3 regions of the Duganella sp. GW821-FHT07G03 genome follow, and region 3 is predicted to be linked to each of the others. Evidence: predicted binding sites of a transcription regulator. Region 3 holds the regulator's gene; each other region holds the start of a gene.
What was found. The regulator sigma-54, encoded in region 3, starts transcription at its own class of promoters, with help from an activator protein. The targets are predictions, from matches to a motif close to TGGCANGNAANCTGCTTT.
Positions count from the first base shown of each region.

Region 1: AC07OK_RS20890 (urease accessory protein UreD) is a predicted target of sigma-54. The motif match lies at 3,245-3,262, and genes of this name have one in related genera.
Region 2: AC07OK_RS28380 (TorF family putative porin) is a predicted target of sigma-54. The motif match lies at 1,784-1,801, and genes of this name have one in related genera.

Region 1 covers NZ_JBWKQE010000017.1:137,562-143,099, forward strand. The annotation lists gene AC07OK_RS20875 (DUF945 family protein) at 15-1,388, shown strand; gene AC07OK_RS20880 (NAD-dependent epimerase/dehydratase family protein) at 1,392-2,288, opposite strand; gene AC07OK_RS20885 (PEP-CTERM sorting domain-containing protein) at 2,391-3,086, opposite strand; gene AC07OK_RS20890 (urease accessory protein UreD) at 3,272-4,129, shown strand; gene AC07OK_RS20895 (urease subunit gamma) at 4,150-4,452, shown strand; gene AC07OK_RS20900 (urease subunit beta) at 4,464-4,790, shown strand; gene ureC (urease subunit alpha) at 4,792-5,538, shown strand, end outside.
Region 2 covers NZ_JBWKQE010000032.1:64,884-70,421, forward strand. The annotation lists gene AC07OK_RS28370 (ammonium transporter) at 1-565, opposite strand, end outside; gene AC07OK_RS28375 (P-II family nitrogen regulator) at 577-915, opposite strand; gene AC07OK_RS28380 (TorF family putative porin) at 927-1,694, opposite strand; gene AC07OK_RS28385 (accessory factor UbiK family protein) at 1,973-2,212, shown strand; gene AC07OK_RS28390 (YifB family Mg chelatase-like AAA ATPase) at 2,311-3,822, shown strand; gene AC07OK_RS28395 (M1 family metallopeptidase) at 3,933-5,538, shown strand, end outside.
Region 3 covers NZ_JBWKQE010000019.1:62,132-67,669, forward strand. The annotation lists gene AC07OK_RS21880 (KpsF/GutQ family sugar-phosphate isomerase) at 1-255, shown strand, start outside; gene AC07OK_RS21885 (KdsC family phosphatase) at 255-785, shown strand; gene lptC (LPS export ABC transporter periplasmic protein LptC) at 798-1,391, shown strand; gene lptA (lipopolysaccharide transport periplasmic protein LptA) at 1,420-2,010, shown strand; gene lptB (LPS export ABC transporter ATP-binding protein) at 2,013-2,765, shown strand; gene AC07OK_RS21905 (RNA polymerase factor sigma-54) at 2,771-4,249, shown strand; gene hpf (ribosome hibernation-promoting factor, HPF/YfiA family) at 4,327-4,686, shown strand; gene AC07OK_RS21915 (enoyl-CoA hydratase/isomerase family protein) at 4,780-5,538, shown strand, end outside.

The DNA of each region.
Region 1 (5,538 bases), on a different contig from region 3:
CCTCAGGCAGCACGTTGAAAAAATCGATACTCGCAGTAGCCATCGCCGGCGTCTTGCTGGCGCATACGTCCATCCACGCCGTCGAGCAGGCGCCGCCTTCCCAGGCCGTATCGCCAGCGCCGGCCGCGCCGGTCAAATCCTCCTTCATCACGACCATCGCTGAAGCAGCCGGCGAGTTGACCGAAGCGATGGGCCGGCAGCACGACATGGCGAAGCAGTTGGAGATCTATTCGAAGTTTGAATTCTCGCCTGCGATGCGGCTCAAGCTGAAAGACATCTTCGGCACCGAACGGCCGTTCCCGGTCCAGCGCATCAACGGCCCGAAGGGCCAAGTCGCCTATGCGGCGAAATTGAAGGCGCACGGCTACCTCGATGAAAACGCCACGGCGTTTTCGTGGGCCGACCTTGACGTCAAGAGTGTTGTCAGCAAAGGCGGCACCGTGGTCGATACCAGCGGGACCTGGCCTTTGTTGTCCATCGTCGGCACCACGGTCAGCTGCACGATTGAAAAAACCAGCATGGACTTCAAGCACACGCGCGCGAAGAACGGCCTTTGGTACGGCGCGGGCGGAATCAAGAACGGCTCCCTGGTGATGCGCTCCGTCACGCCTGGCACGGTGGGAGCCAAGGAACTGTTCCGGGTCGAAGGTTTCGCCACCGGCGCCAGCACCACGCTGCGCGGCAAGCTGGTCGACATGTCTTCCGGCGTATCGATCAAGACTATCATTTTTGGCGATGACCGCGTCGAGCGCGTCAACCTCGGCGTGCGCATGGTGAACATGCCCGCACAAGCGATGGCCGATCTGGATCGCGATTTGCGGCATGCGCAGGGCAGCGGTCTGGCGCCGGACGCCCAGGCCGAGGTGGTGTTGACGACCATGAAGGCGTTCGGCAAGAACGTACTGGCGGCCGGCGCCAGGGTAGTGATCGACGATATCAGCGCCAGCTATCATGGCAACACGGCCTCGATCAAGGGCCGCGTCGATTTCGACAAAGTGGTGGACGCCGATTTCAGCGCGCCGATAGCACTGCTCAAGAAGCTGATCGCCCGTTTCGAGGTGCGCCTGCCTGTCGCCATGGTGAACGACGTGTCGCGCATGGTGGCGGCCAAGCAGGTGGACCCTGCGGCGCCCGACGTCGCCGGACAAATCGATGTGGGCGCCAAGAACATCGCCGGCCTGGTCATCGGCAAACTGGTGAACGAGGGCTTTGCCGTGATGGAGAAGGGCGAACTGCGTTCGACCATCGAGATCAAGGGCGGCAAGCTGACCTTCAACGGCAAGGCGGTGCCGCTGCCAGGCTTGCCGGATGGTGATCTGGTGCAGTTCTATCAGCGCGCGCAGCTGCTGCCTGCGGCTAGCCCCGCACCAGCCCCGGTCCAGCAGTAAGGCTTAAGCGCGCAGCATGTCGCCCGCGATCCAGTCCAGCACTGGCGGGCGATGCGGCTGCCAGCCCAGTTGCGTGCGCGCCCGTTGGCCGCGCACGCGGCTGTTGGAGCCCAGGCCGTACGAGGCCATTTCGTAGCCCCATTCTTCCTTGGCCTGCTCCAGCGGCCAGTCCTGCGGCGCGCCCAGGTTCAGCGCGCGCGCGATGGCTGCGCTCATGTCGCGGAACGACGCTTCGCCGCTCTCGACGAAGTAGAACGCGCCCGCCTCGGTCTTCTCCAAGGCCAGCAGATACAGGTCGACCACGTCGTCGATGTGGACGTTGGACCAGATATTCAGACCGCGTCCCACATGGCGCACGATGCCGCTCTTGCGGGCCTGCTTGAGCAGGCGTGGCAGCTGCACGCTGTCGCGCGGCAGCGCGCCGTGGCCGTAGATCAGCGTATTGCACAGCACCGCCGAACGCACGCCTTTGCCGGCGGCGGCCAGCACCAGATCGTCGATGGCGACGCGCGCGGCCTTGTCGGCGGTGGGGGCGGGGAGTTGGTCTTCGAAGTAGATGCGGTCCGTGCCTTCGCCGCCGGAGGCGTCGCCGACGATGCTGGAACCGCTGGTGTGCAGGAATACTTTGCCGGAGCCGGCCAGCGCGTCGATAAAGGCTACGACGGCGGCGCGGTTGTCGCTGCTGGCGGCGTTGATGACGGCGTCGGCCGCCTGCGCCTGGGTGATCAGCAGATCGCGGTCGTCGAGGGTTCCGACCACGCCGGTCACGCCGATCTTGGCCAGTTCCTCCAGCTGTTCCGGCTTGCGCACCAGGCCTGTTACCTGATGGCCCGCGCGTACCAGGCCTGCCGCGATGGAACCGCCGATGTATCCTGCTGCGCCGGTGACGAATACTTTCATACTGTGCTCACTTAATCAAATAGGGGAGCTAGCAGTATGGGGACGAGCACAGCGCGCAAACAGGCCGCGCGGCGCAAAGCTCCCTTGATTACGGCGCAATGATCAGGCTTGAGCCTTGCGCTGTTTGCGCTTGGCGACCACGCCCAGCAAGGCCAGGCCACCCAGCAGCATGGCGTAGGCATCCGCTTCCGGCACTGGTGCGGCGGCCACGGCGAAGGACAGGTTGTCGGCGTAGCCGTCGTTGTAGGCGCCGGCTTTGCGGGTCATGGTCAGCGTGATGCCGACGTTGAGCGCGCCGACCGGGATGTAGCCTTGCGCGTCGCGCAGCAGCAGGCCGGTCTGGTTGGCGCGCTCGGTATTGGAGACAGGACCGATGCTGGCGCTGGACAGCTCCGCGCCGCCGCTGCCGAAGAAGGTGGCGGTCAGCTTGGCGTTGTCGTTCTGCGATGCATAGCCGCCCAGCCAGGCCGACAGGTCGTAGCGGGAGGCGCCGGTGTTAATCGCGGCGCTCAACGACGTCAGGTCGATGGTCTGGGTCGCAGTCGACAGCGCGTTGCTGTCGCCGCCGGCGAAGAAGTAGGTGCCGCGGTCGGACGGACCCGGATCGGCAGGGAAGGGGAAGCCGCCGCTGGCGCCGTATTGCACGACGGTGAATGCCGACGAGGTGTTCCAGCCCAAGGTGTTGCCGGATTCGGCATTGCCGTTGGCGATCAGGTTGGCGCCGAAGGCGGCGGCGTGTGCGGCCGGAGCCAGTGCCAGGGCAACCGCCGCAGCGGCTGCAAAAGTCGAGAAGCGCATTGCTTGTCCTTAAACGAAAATGGAAAAAAGGTGATTATTTTACAAGCAAACTTGGCAAAAGTAAAACACTGCGCCGGCGCCGGGCGCACCATCATGGTGCGGAAGACGCGCTTTGGTGCGAAAAATGTCTTTACGGCGGATGTAGCCTGTGATTCAGCTGGCATGACGCTTGCATTACGTCAGGCATGCCCGATACCACCGCATCCAGAGAACTCGCCGCCAGCCACAGCGCATGGCAGGCCAGCCTCGCCCTCGGTTTTGCCGACGATGGCGGCGTCACGCGGCTGTTCGACAATCGCCACTATGGCCCGCTGCGCGTGCAAAAGGCGCTGTACCCGGAAGACGCCAAAGTGTGCCACGCCATCGTGGTCCATCCGCCGGGCGGCGTGGTGGGCGGCGACCAGTTGGCCATCGAAGTGGGCGTCGGCGCGCAGGCGCATGCCTTCCTCACCACGCCCGGCGCGGCCAAGTGGTACAAGGCCAACGGCAAGGTGTCGCGCCAGAGCGTGCGCCTGACCGTGGGCGCGGACGCCGCACTCGAATGGCTGCCGCAAGAAACCATCTTTTTTGATACCGCTAACGTGGTGCTGGAGCAGCACGTCGAACTGGCCGCCGGCGCCACCTACATCGGCTGCGAGATCCTCTGCATGGGGCGGCGCGGCTCCGGCGAAACCTTCAACACCGGCACCGTGACCCAGCGCAGCAGCATCCGCCGCGAGGGGCGGTTGATCTGGTGGGAGCAGGGCGCGATGCTGGGCGGTCGCCTCGACAGCCCGCTGGCGCTGGGCGGCAAGACCGTCTGCGCCACCTTGATCGCGGCCGGCAAGCCGCTGCCCGCCGCCGTGCTGTCCGAGATCCGCGCTGACATTGCTTGCGACGGCGAACACGTATTCGGCGTCACCCAAACCAAGGGTGTGCTGGTCGCGCGCCACCTGGGCGACGACAGCGAAACCGCGCGCCGCCTGATGCTGACCGTCTGGCGCCGTTTGCGCCCGCACCTGCTGGGGCGCGCGGCCGTCACGCCGCGCATCTGGCAAACCTGAAGATAAACCTGAGAAATACCATGGACCTGACACCAAGAGAAAAAGACAAGCTGCTGATTTTCACCGCCGGCATCGTGGCGGAACGCCGCCTCGCGCGCGGCCTGAAGCTGAACTATCCGGAAGCGGTGGCGCTGATCACCTGCGCCATCATGGAAGGTGCGCGCGACGGCAAGACCGTGGCGCAGCTGATGTCCGACGGCACCCGCATCCTCACGCGTGCCGACGTCATGGAAGGCATACCCGAAATGATCCCCGACATCCAGGTCGAAGCCACGTTCCCCGATGGGAGCAAGCTGGTGACCGTCCATAACCCCATCCCCTAAAGGAGGTCATCATGATCCCAGGCGAATACATACTCGAAGAGGGCGAGATCGGCCTCAATGAAGGCCGCGCCACCGCGACCGTCGTGGTGACCAACCAGGGCGACCGGCCGGTGCAGGTCGGCTCGCATTTCCATTTTTTTGAAGTTAACACGGTGCTCAAGTTCGAGCGCTGGCAGGCCTACGGCATGCGGCTCAATATCGCCGCTGGCACCGCCGTGCGCTTCGAACCGGGCCAGCAGCGCACGGTGGAACTGGTGAAGCTGGGCGGCGACCAAAAGGTCTACGGCTTCAATGGCAAAGTCATGGGCAAGCTCGATCCCAATCCACCGAAGGGCTGACATGGCTACAATCTCGCGCCGCGCCTACTCGGAAATGTTCGGCCCCACCAAGGGGGACCGCATCCGCCTGGCGGACACCGAACTGTTTATCGAAATCGAACACGATTACGCCACCTACGGCGAAGAAGTCAAATTTGGCGGCGGCAAAGTGATCCGCGACGGCATGGGCCAGTCGCAGCGCGTGGCCGCCGACGTGATGGACACGGTGATCACCAACGCCGTGATCGTCGACCACTGGGGCATCGTCAAGGCCGACATCGGCCTGAAAAACGGCATGATCGCCGCCATCGGCAAGGCCGGCAATCCGGACATCCAGCCGAATGTGACGATGGCCATCGGCGGCGCCACCGAGATCATCGCCGGCGAAGGCATGATCGTCACCGCCGGCGGGGTCGACACGCACATCCACTTCATCTGCCCGCAGCAGATCGAGGAAGCGCTGATGAGCGGCGTGACCACCATGATAGGCGGCGGCACCGGGCCCTCGGCCGGCACCTCGGCCACCACCTGCACGCCGGGGCCGTGGCACCTGCACGCGATGCTGGGCGCGGCCGACGCCTTCCCGATGAACCTGGGCTTCCTGGGCAAGGGCAATGTGTCGCTGCCGGAGCCGCTGGAAGAGCAGGTGCGCGCCGGCGCCATCGGCCTGAAGCTGCACGAGGACTGGGGCAGCACGCCGGCCGCGATCGACAACTGCCTGTCCGTGGCCGACCGCATGGACGTGCAGGTCGCCATCCACAGCGATACC
Region 2 (5,538 bases), on a different contig from region 3:
CGTACACGAACTCCGGAATGACCACGCCTTTGCTGAAGGTGGCGGCGGTGGCGAAGGTGGCCTTGGCCGGATCCCAGATACCGTTCAGGAACAGGCGGTCGAACTTGCCGACGAAGGCGTTGCCTTCGGTGAAGGCCAGCGAGTAGCCGTACACGCACCACAGCACGATGATCAGCGCGAAGATGGTGAACACTTGCAGCAGGATGGACAGCATGTTCTTGGAACGGACCAGGCCGCCGTAGAACAGCGCCAGGCCGGGAATCGACATCATGATGACCAGGATGGTCGAGACCATCATCCAGGCGGTGTCGCCTTTGTTCGGCACGGGAGCTGCGGCCGGGGCGGCCGGGGCAGCTTCCGCCGGCGCGGCGGCGGCTGGCGCGGCAGCCGGTGCAGCGGCTGGCGCGGCGGCGACAGGGGCCGCTTCAGGCGCCGATGCGGCCGGAGCGGCAGCGGAGGCGACCGGGGCCGAAGCGGCCGGTTTGGCATCCTCGGCGTGCACCGGCGCGGACAGCGCGAACAGGATGGATACCCCAGCCAGCAATGTTGTTATAGTTTTTTTCATCAAGCTTCCCCTTAAAGAGCTTCGTTGCCGGTTTCGCCGGTACGAATGCGTATGACTTGTTCCAGGTTGTACACGAAGATTTTGCCGTCGCCGATTTTGCCGGTGCGGGCAGCGCCTTCGATCGCTTCTATCGCTTGTTCGACGATGGAATCGTCCACCGCCGCTTCGATCTTGGTCTTGGGCAGGAAGTCCACCACGTATTCCGCACCGCGGTACAGCTCGGTGTGGCCTTTCTGGCGACCGAAGCCTTTGACCTCGGTCACGGTGATGCCTTGCACGTTGATCGCCGACAGGGCCTCGCGGACCTCGTCGAGCTTAAACGGCTTGATAATGGCGGTAATCATTTTCATGCTGGCCTCGCTTAGAAGGTTTTGGAAATGGTCAGGACAGCCCCGGTTTTGGCCAGGTTCTTCCCGTCCGGTCCGACGTAGGCTTTCGTGTCGGCATAGACCGCCGCCAATGCCACCGTCACTACGCCGAAATCTTTGGTCACGCCCAGCTTGTAGTCGGTGTAGCTGGAGGCGCCGTTGTGCTTGACGTTCTGGTGGCCGGCGTGCACGTTCAGCACGTAGCCGTCGACCAGGTCGAAATTGCCGGATGCGTCGACGTAGCCGCTGTTCTTGCTGTCGGCAAAGCCGAACAGGTTGGTCGTCGATTGCGAGTATTTCAGCGTGACCGGGCCGTAGCCGATCTGGCCGTACAATTCGAAGGTGTTGGCGTTAGGGTGCAGGCCGTTCGAAGGGTAGAAGTAGTACAGGCCGCCGACGTCATAGCTCACGTCCTTGACGATCTCGCCGCGTTTGCCTGCGTACAGATCCCATTCGACATCGCCGTCGCCGCCCGGGGTGTCCTTGATCCACTTGATGGTGGACAGCCAAGTGCCGGCGTACAGGCCGGTTGGGTTGTTGGTGTAGTCTGCGCCACCCTGCAGTGCAGGTTTCAGACGGGTTTGCGATACGCCGCGGTAACGGTAGTCGCTGACAACGGCAGCGTTGAAGCTGACTTCATTGTCCGGTTTCGCTTCGGCCGCGGGTGCCGCGTCTTCGGCGCGCGCCATGCCGGCGCTCATGGAGGCGAATGCTAAAGTCAACGCTGCGATCAGGGTGAAGTTCTTGCTCAAGTTTTTCATCGTTGTTTTCCTTGTGTAGTTGAACTTAATTAGCAGTTGCGGTTTAAAATTCTGGTTGTAGCGAAGCGGTGTATGCGTTCATAGCTTCTGTAGCAGAATGCGTGCCAGCTAATGTTGTCGAGCTGATAGCTGCTGTATCAACTAGGGCAACGGGACCGCATTGGAAAGAATGTGAGAATGGGATGGGTGCGGCGGTGATTTTGCCGAATTTCGCACCACATTAAGGCTGGAGTGCACTGCAATGGTGCAGTGCATTGCTGGCGAGATCAAGGAATATTATGGATATGAACACTTTTTTTAACGACCTGCAGGGAAAGATCAATCAGGCCATCGAAAACTCACCAGCAAAGGACATCGAGAAGAACGTGAAGTCGATGATGACCCAGGGTTTTGCCAAGCTGGACCTGGTGACGCGCGAAGAGTTTGACGTCCAGGCGCAAGTTCTGGCCAAGACCCGCGCCAAACTGGAAGCGCTGGAAGCGCGCCTGGCGGAACTGGAAGCCAAAGCAGGCCAATAAAGCGGGTCCGCGCCGCGCCCGTTTGGGCTAGCGCAAAGCACCACGGCGGGCCTGGGCTACGCTGGCGGCTGGTATCCCCACTGGTCGTCCGCTACCCCATGAGCCTAGCCGTACTCAAAAGCCGCGCCCTGGCGGGCATGGAGGCGCAGGAGGTCAGCGTCGAAGTGCATCTGGCCAACGGCTTGCCGGCCTTCACCATCGTCGGCCTCGCCGACACCGAGGTCAAGGAAGCCAAGGACCGCGTCCGCGCCGCCATCCAGAACGGCGGCTTCGAATTCCCGGCGCAACGCATCACCGTCAACCTCGCCCCCGCTGATTTGCCGAAAGAATCAGGCCGGTTCGATTTGCCGATTGCGTTGGGCATCCTGGCGGCCTCCAAACAGATCCCCTCCACCCGCCTGCATCAATACGAGTTTGCCGGCGAATTGTCCCTGTCCGGCGAGTTGCGGCCGATCCGCGGCGCGCTGGCGATGTCGCTGGCCACGCGCCGCGACGGCGGCACGCTGGCCTTCATCCTGCCGCTGGCCAATGCCGACGAGGCGGCGCTGGTCGGCGACGCCGCCATCTACCCGGCGCAATCGCTGCTGCAGGTGTGCAGCCATTTCGCGGCCAAGTCGGTCGAGTCCATGCTGTCGCGCCACGACTCGGCGCCGCTGGTGGCGCGGCTGGAGTATCCCGACTTTGCCGACGTCAAGGGTCAGGTGTTCGCCAAGCGGGCGCTGGAGGTGGCGGCGGCGGGCAATCACTCGGTGTTGCTGGTCGGTCCGCCAGGCGCAGGCAAGACCATGCTGGCGGTGCGCTTCCCCGGCCTGCTGCCGGAGATGACGGACGAGGAAGCATTGGAAGCGGCCGCCGTGCAATCGCTGACGGGCGCCTTCCGCATCGAGCAATGGAAGCGCCGTCCGTTCCGCTCGCCGCACCACACCTCATCCGGCGTGGCCCTGGTTGGCGGCGGCAGCGTGCCGAGGCCGGGCGAGATTTCGCTGGCGCACCGGGGCGTGCTGTTTCTGGATGAGTTGCCCGAGTTCGCGCGCAGCGTACTGGATGTGTTGCGCGAGCCGCTGGAGTCGGGCCGCATCACCATTTCACGCGCCGCCCGGCAGGCCGACTTCCCCGCGCTCTTCCAGCTGATTGCCGCGATGAACCCCTGCCCTTGTGGCTACGATGGCCACATCAGCGGCATCTGCCGCTGTTCGCCGGACATTATCCAGCGCTACCAGGGCCGTCTCTCGGGGCCGCTGCTGGACCGCATCGACATCCAGCAGGAAGTGGGCGCGGTCGATCCCGACATCCTGGCGGCGGACGCCGACGGCGAACCGTCGCGCGTGATCGCCGCCCGGGTGCAGGCGGCCACCAACCGCCAGCTGCAACGCCAGGGCAAGCGCAACCAATACCTGAGCACGCGCGAGATCGACCAATATTGCAAACTCGACCGCCCCGGCAAGGCCAGCCTGAAACACAGCATGGAATTCTTCCAATGGTCCGGGCGGGCTTACCACCGTATTCTGCGCGTGGCGCGCACCATCGCCGACCTGGCGGGCAGCGAGCGTATCCTCGAACCGCATGTCCGCGAAGCGGTCCAGTACCGGCGGGCGCTGCGCGACCGCTGAGCACCTGCGCGCTCCTTGCGCAAAGCCCGTCAACGCTGATCGGCGAGATTTACGTTTTCCCGCGTTATTCTTGCTACTATGTTGCACCAAGAATATTGAACGGGAATTCGATGACACGCCTGCCCCTCTACCTTGCCGCCAGCGCGCTGCTGGCCGGTTGCGCCACCACCCAGCTGCCGTTGACCGACTTCACCGCCAACTCCGGCAGCCCGCGCGCGCCGGAACAGCTGGCCGTCACCTTCGAACAGGCCGACCTGGCGCTGCGCGTCGATCCCGCCACCCGCAGCATCAGCGGCGACGCCGCGCTGACCTTCCTGGCCAGCGCGCCGCTGACCCGCATCGCGGTCGAGCTGGACCGCAACCTGCCCATCGACTACGCCAGCGTGGACGGGGTGCAGCTGGCGCCGGCGGCGATCAACAACCCGGACGGCCGCCTCTACCTGACCCTGCCGACGCCGCTGGCGGCCGGCGCCCGCACCACCGTGCGCATCCGCTACCACGGCGTGCCGCACGTGGCCTCGCACGCGCCGTGGGATGGCGCCTTCATGTGGAGCAAGACCGAGGACGGCCAGCCGTGGATCTCCACCACCGTCGAAGGCGAAGGCTGCGACCTGTTCTGGCCCTGCATCGACCATCCGCAGGGCAAGCCGAAATTGATCGACCTGCACATCAGCGTGCCGTCGCCGCTGGTGGTGGCCGGCAACGGCGTCGCGCTCGGCATGGACGAGAAGGACGGCTGGCGCACCTACCACTGGCGCGCGAAGAACCCCAGCACCTACGGCGTCGCCCTCAACATCGGCCCCTACGAGTTGCTGGCCGGCGAATACGACAGCCGCTACGGCAACAAGATCCCGCTGCGCATGTGGTACCTGAAGGGGCACGATAAGCAGGCCCAGGGCCTGTTCGCCGAATTCGCGCCGATGCTCGATTTCTTCGAGGCCCGCATCGGCCCCTATCCGTTTGGCGACGAGAAAATGGGCGTGGTCGAAACCCCGCACCTGGGCATGGAGCACCAGACCATCAACGCCTACGGCAATGGCTACGCCAAGTCGCCGATGGGCTACGACTGGCTGCTGCACCACGAACTGTCGCACGAATGGTTCGGCAACCAGATGACCAACGCCGACTGGGACGATATGTGGCTGCACGAAGGCTTCGGCAGCTATATGCAGCCGCTGTACCTGGAGCATCTGCGCGGCGAGAGGGAATTCCAGGCCGAACTGTTCACCCAGCGCAAGGCGCTGCTCAACAAGGTGCCCGTGGTGAGCGGCAAATCCAAACGCATCGAAGATGTCTACCAGGACGAACGCGGCGGCCCCGGCAACGATATCTACACCAAGGGCTCGCTGATCCTGCACACGCTGCGCAAGCTGATCGGCGACGACGCCTTCTTCCGCGCCACGCGCCGCATGGTGTACGGCACCGAGACGCCCAAGCCGGGCAACTTCACGCCGCGCTACAGCAGCACCACGGAATTCATCGCCATCGCCAACGCGGCCAGCGGCCGCGACCTGGGCTGGTTCTTCGACGCCTACCTGTACCACGCGGCGCTGCCGGAGCTGGTCGAGGAGCGCAGCGGCCAGCAGCTCAAGCTGAGCTGGAAGCTGAAGGATGGAGGCGCCTTCCCGATGCCGGTCGAGGTGCGCGTCAACGGCCGCATCGAAACACTGCCCATGACCGACGGCAAGGGCGAACTGACGCTGCCGCCGCAAGCGC
Region 3 (5,538 bases):
GACGACAAGCCGATCGGCGTGTTCACCGACGGCGACCTGCGCCGCATGATCGAGAAGGTCCAGGACTTCACCAAGGTGGTGATCCGCGACGTGATGCACGCCAACCCGCGCAGCATCTCGCCGGAAAAACTGGCGGTCGACGCCGTGGCCGTGATGGAACAGTTCCGCATCAACCAGATGCTGGTGACCGACGCCGACGGCAAGCTGGTCGGCGCGCTGCACATCCACGACCTGACCCGTGCCAAGGTGATCTGATGGCCGATCTGACTTATGTGGAACGCGCCGCGCGCGTCAAGCTGATGATCTTCGACGTCGACGGCGTGCTGACCGACGGCAGCCTGCACTACGGCGCCGACGGCGAAGCGCTGAAGACCTTCAATGTGCACGACGGCCTGGGCATCAAGCTGCTGCAGGAGTCCGGCGTGCAGACCGCCATCATCAGCGCGCGCACCTCGCCGCAGGTGATCAAGCGCGCGGCCGACCTCGGCATCGTCCACCTGCACCAGGGCGGCCACGACAAGCTGACGCCGTTCAAGGCGCTGCTGGAAAAGACCGGCCTCACCGCCGACCAGGTCGGCTTCATCGGCGACGACGTGGTCGACCTGCCGATCCTGACGCGCGTCGGTTTCGCCGTCGCCGTGCCGAACGGCCGCGCCGAAGTGCTGGAGCGCGCCCACCACACCACGGTGGCCGCCGGCGGCCGCGGCGCGGTGCGCGAAGTGTGCGAGCTGCTGATGCACGCGCAGGGTACGTACGAGCGCGTGATGGCGCAGTTCCTGGTTTGACGAGGATCGAGCATGCGTAAAAAAACAGCCCATCGCTGGCAGCTTACCGTCATCATGATGGTCGGCGTGTTTGTCGCCGTCGGCAGCTTCTGGCTGGTGCAGGTGGTCAACCAGGCCGGCCAGGATGCGCAGGTGGACCAGCATCGCAATGAGCCGGACTACATCATCGACCGCTTCAGCATGGTGCGCATGAACAAGGCCGGCCAGCCGGCCTACATCATCTCCGGCGACAAGCTGACCCACCGGCCGGTCGACGATGCCTCCGACATCGACAAGCCGACTGTGCACAGCCTGTCCGGCGACCAGCCGCCGATGAATATCAATGCCGACACCGCCCATGTCGACCAGGGCAATACGCGCGTCAAGCTCAACGGTAATGTGAGCGTGGTGCGTCCGGCCGGGCCGCAAGCGCAGGCGATGCGCATGACCACGCCGGCGCTGACCGTCTACCCGGACGAAGAACGCATGGAAACCGCCAGCCCGGTGGCGCTGGAAATGGGCAACGCCAGCGCCAATGGCGTCGGCATGAAGGCCAATAACGCCACCCGCGCAGTGCAGCTGGGCGGACGCGGACAACTGACGATGCCGCCGCGCGCCGGCCATTGAGGAAACAATGATGATGAATGGAATGACGATGAAGAAACTGATACTCTCGGCGGCGATGTTGTTGATGGCGGCCGGTGTGGCCCACGCGGAAAAAGCCGATGCCAACAAGCCGACCAAGATCGATTACGACGACCTGCAAATCGACGACGTCAAGCAAATCAAGACGCTGATCGGCAATGTCGTGCTGACGCGCGGCACCTTGCTGATGAAGTCGCCGAAGGCGGTGGTGACCACCGATCCCGAAGGCTATAACTTCGTCGTGCTGACCAGCACGCCGGGCACGCTGTCGACCTTCCGCCAGAAGCGCGACGGCGCCGGCGACCAGTGGATCGAGGGTGAAGCCGAGCGCATCGAATACAGCGACAAGACCGACCTGGTCAAGCTGTTCTCGAAAGCCAGGGTGCGCCAGCTGGAAGGCCCGCGCATGACCAGCGAAGTCAACAGCGAGTTCATTTCCTACGACAGCCGCACCGAACATTTCGACGTCAAGAACAACGTCTCCGGCGTCAGCAAGCCGGGCGCCGGCCGCGGCACCATGGTGATCCAGCCGACCATCCGTCCGGCCGCGCCGGCGGCACCCGCACCGGCCGCATCGACGCCGCCGGCCACGGAGAAGTAAGCATGGAACCATCCTGCGGTAGCACCCTGATCGTGCGCGGCCTGCAAAAGACCTATGGCAAGCGCCAGGTCGTGCATGACGTGTCCCTGCAAGTCGAATGCGGCGAAGTGGTGGGCCTGCTCGGCCCCAACGGCGCCGGCAAGACCACCTCGTTCTACATGATCGTCGGCCTGGTGCCGTCGGACGCCGGCAGCATCGATATCAGCGGCACCGATATCTCCTCGCTGCCTATCCACCGCCGCGCCTCGCTCGGCTTGTCCTACCTGCCGCAGGAAGCGTCGGTGTTCCGCAAGCTGACGGTGGAAGAAAATATCCGCGCCGTCCTCGAAATCCAGAAAGTGGACGGCAAGCCTTTATCCAAGGCTGCCATTGATGAACGGCTCAATACCCTGCTGGCCGATTTGCAAATCGAAAAACTGCGCGAGAACCAGGCGCTGTCGCTGTCGGGCGGCGAGCGCCGCCGCGTGGAGATCGCGCGCGCACTGGCGACCAACCCGCGCTTCGTGCTGCTCGACGAACCATTCGCCGGGGTCGACCCGATCGCCGTGATTGAGATCCAGCGCATCGTGCGCTTCCTCAAGGAACGCGGCATCGGCGTCCTCATTACCGATCACAATGTGCGCGAGACGCTGGGCATCTGCGACCGCGCATATATCATCAACCAGGGCACGGTATTGGCTTCAGGCCGGCCAGACGACATCATCGCCAACGAATCGGTGCGTCGCGTGTATCTGGGTGAACACTTCCGCATGTAAAACCCATGAAACAGTCTTTGCAACTGCGCACGTCGCAGCACCTCGCGCTGACACCTCAGTTGCAGCAGTCGATCCGGCTGCTGCAGTTGTCGACGCTGGAGCTGCACCAGGAACTGGAACAGCTGCTGACCGATAATCCGCTGCTGGAGCGCCTCGACGACCCGCTGGACCGCTCGCTGCGGCTGCTGTCGGACGGCGCCATCAGCCAACAAGCCCCGGTCGGCGACGCGCCGCCCGAGGGCCCGCCCAACGCCCAGGAGGCGCCGGCCGCCGACGCCGACAACTACGACGGCCCGGCCGCCGACACCGAAAGCACCAGCAGCGACGCCGATGTCGACTGGAGCGACGCCGGCCGCAGCAAGGCGCCCGACGACGAGGACTCGCGGCCGCAACTGGAGGCCAGCCACTGCACCTTGCGCGAACACCTGATGGAGCAGATGCGGGTGACGGTGCTGGAGATGCGCGACCGCGCGCTGGTCGAGCTGATCATCGACGCGCTGGACGAAAACGGCTACCTCGAGGAATCGCTGGAAGAAATCCTGGCCCGCCTGCCGGAAGAACTGGAACTGGAGCTCGACGAATTGCAGACCGCCTTGTCGATGCTGCAAAGCTTCGATCCGATGGGCGTGGGCGCGCGCAACGCGTCCGAATGCCTGGCGCTGCAGATCAAGCGTCTGCCGGCGATTCCGATGGTCACGCGGCGCATGGCGCTGGCGATTGTTGAAAATCATTTGACCTGGTTTGCCCAGCGCGATTTCAACAAACTGAAGAAGGCGCTGCTGTGCGACGACGAAGATTTGCGCGAAGCACAAACCGTCATCCGCCAGTGCAATCCGCATCCGGGTTCGGCGTTCGCGTCGGACGTGTCGGACTACGTGGTGCCGGACGTGATCGTCAAAAAAGCGCGCAACGGCTGGCAAGTGAGCCTGAACAACGACGTCATGCCGCGCCTGCGCGTGAACGCCATGTACGCCAACCTGCTCAAGCAGGGAAAAGGCGAGGGCGCGATGGGCGCGCAGCTGCAGGAAGCGAAGTGGCTGATCAAGAATATGCGCCAGCGTTTCGACACGATTTTGCGCGTTGCACAAGCGATAGTAGAACGACAAAAGAACTTTTTCTCCCATGGCGCGGTTGCCATGCGCCCCCTTGTGCTTCGTGAAATTGCTGATACACTGGGTCTACACGAGAGCACTATTTCTCGTGTAACAACTCAAAAATATATGCTGACCCCGCATGGCATGTTTGAGTTGAAATATTTCTTTGGTAGCCATGTCGCCACCGAAGCGGGGGGGGAAGCAAGTTCGACGGCGATACGTGCACTCATCGTGCAATTGACAGGAGCAGAAGACCCGAAAAATCCTTTATCCGACAGTAAGATTGCGGACATGCTGGGAGAACAAGGCATGGTGATTGCGCGACGCACTGTTGCCAAATATCGCGAAGCGTTGAAGATCCCGCCAGTCAGTCTCCGTAAATCTTTGTAGTTACTTGGTTCCTGCGCGCCCGGCGGTAATGGGCTCCGCACTAACCGTAAGAAGCGACATTATCTTTAGGAGTGTGTATGAATCTCACCATCAGTGGACATCATCTCGAAGTGACCTCGGCCATCCGTGAATACGTGCAGAACAAGCTGGAACGCGTCACCCGCCACTTTGATCAAGTGATTGATATTGCTGTCATCCTGACTGTAGATAACCTCAAAGAGAAAGAGAAACGCCAGAAGGCTGAAATCAACCTGCGCATGTCGGGCAAGACCGTCTACGTGGAAAGCCTGTCGCAAGACCTGTACGCCGCCATCGATACCTTGATCGACAAGCTGGATCGGCAGGTCATGAAGTACAAAGCCAAGGTCCAAGAGCACGGCCACGATGCGATCAAGCATCTCCCGGATAGCTACGAACCCGCTGCCGCCGCCCTATAACAACGGCCCCGGCACCATCCAACTAAGGGCGCAGAGGCGCCCTTTTTTGCGCCCGCAGTAAAATAGGGTTTTCACCACGACCCTAGAGACTCCATGAGCGAATACGTCCACACCAGCGTCAGCAACGGAACCGGCTTCATCACGCTGGACCGGCCCAAGGCCTTGAACTCTTTGTCGCTGGCGATGGTGCGCGATATCACGGCGGCGCTGATGGCGTGGCGCGACGACAGCGGCGTGGCCGCCGTGGTCATCCGCAGCAGCAGCGAAAAGGCCTTCTGCGCCGGCGGCGACATCCGCTTCTTCTACGACGCCGGCCGCGCCACGCCGCAGGGCGGCAGCGCGTTGGTGGAGGATTTCTTCACCGAGGAATACGCGCTCAACCACCTGATCCATTTTTATCCCAAGCCCTACGTCGCGCTGATGGACGGCGTGGTCATGGGCGGCGGCATGGGCGTGGCGCAGGGCGGTCCTGATTGCCGCGTGCGCATCGTCACCGAGCGGACCAAGATGGCCATGCCGGAAGTGAACATCGGCCTGTTCCCGGATGTGGGCGGCAGCTATTTCCTGGCGCGCGCGCCGGGCAAGTTGGGCTGCTACCTGGGCGTCACCGGCGTCACCATCGGTGCGGCCGATGCGCTGCATGCGGGGCTGGCCGATCACTTTGTGCCGGGCAGCGACATGGCGGCGCTGTCGGCGCTGCTTGAGTCGACGCCGGGCGCGGGCTTGGCCGAGGCCATCGCGGCTTTCGCGGCGCCGTTCAGGGCCGCTGCCGGCGACAGCAAGCTGGCGGCCGAGCGCGCCGCTATCGACCGCCACTTCGGCGCCGGCTCGGTGCCCGCCATCATCGCCTCG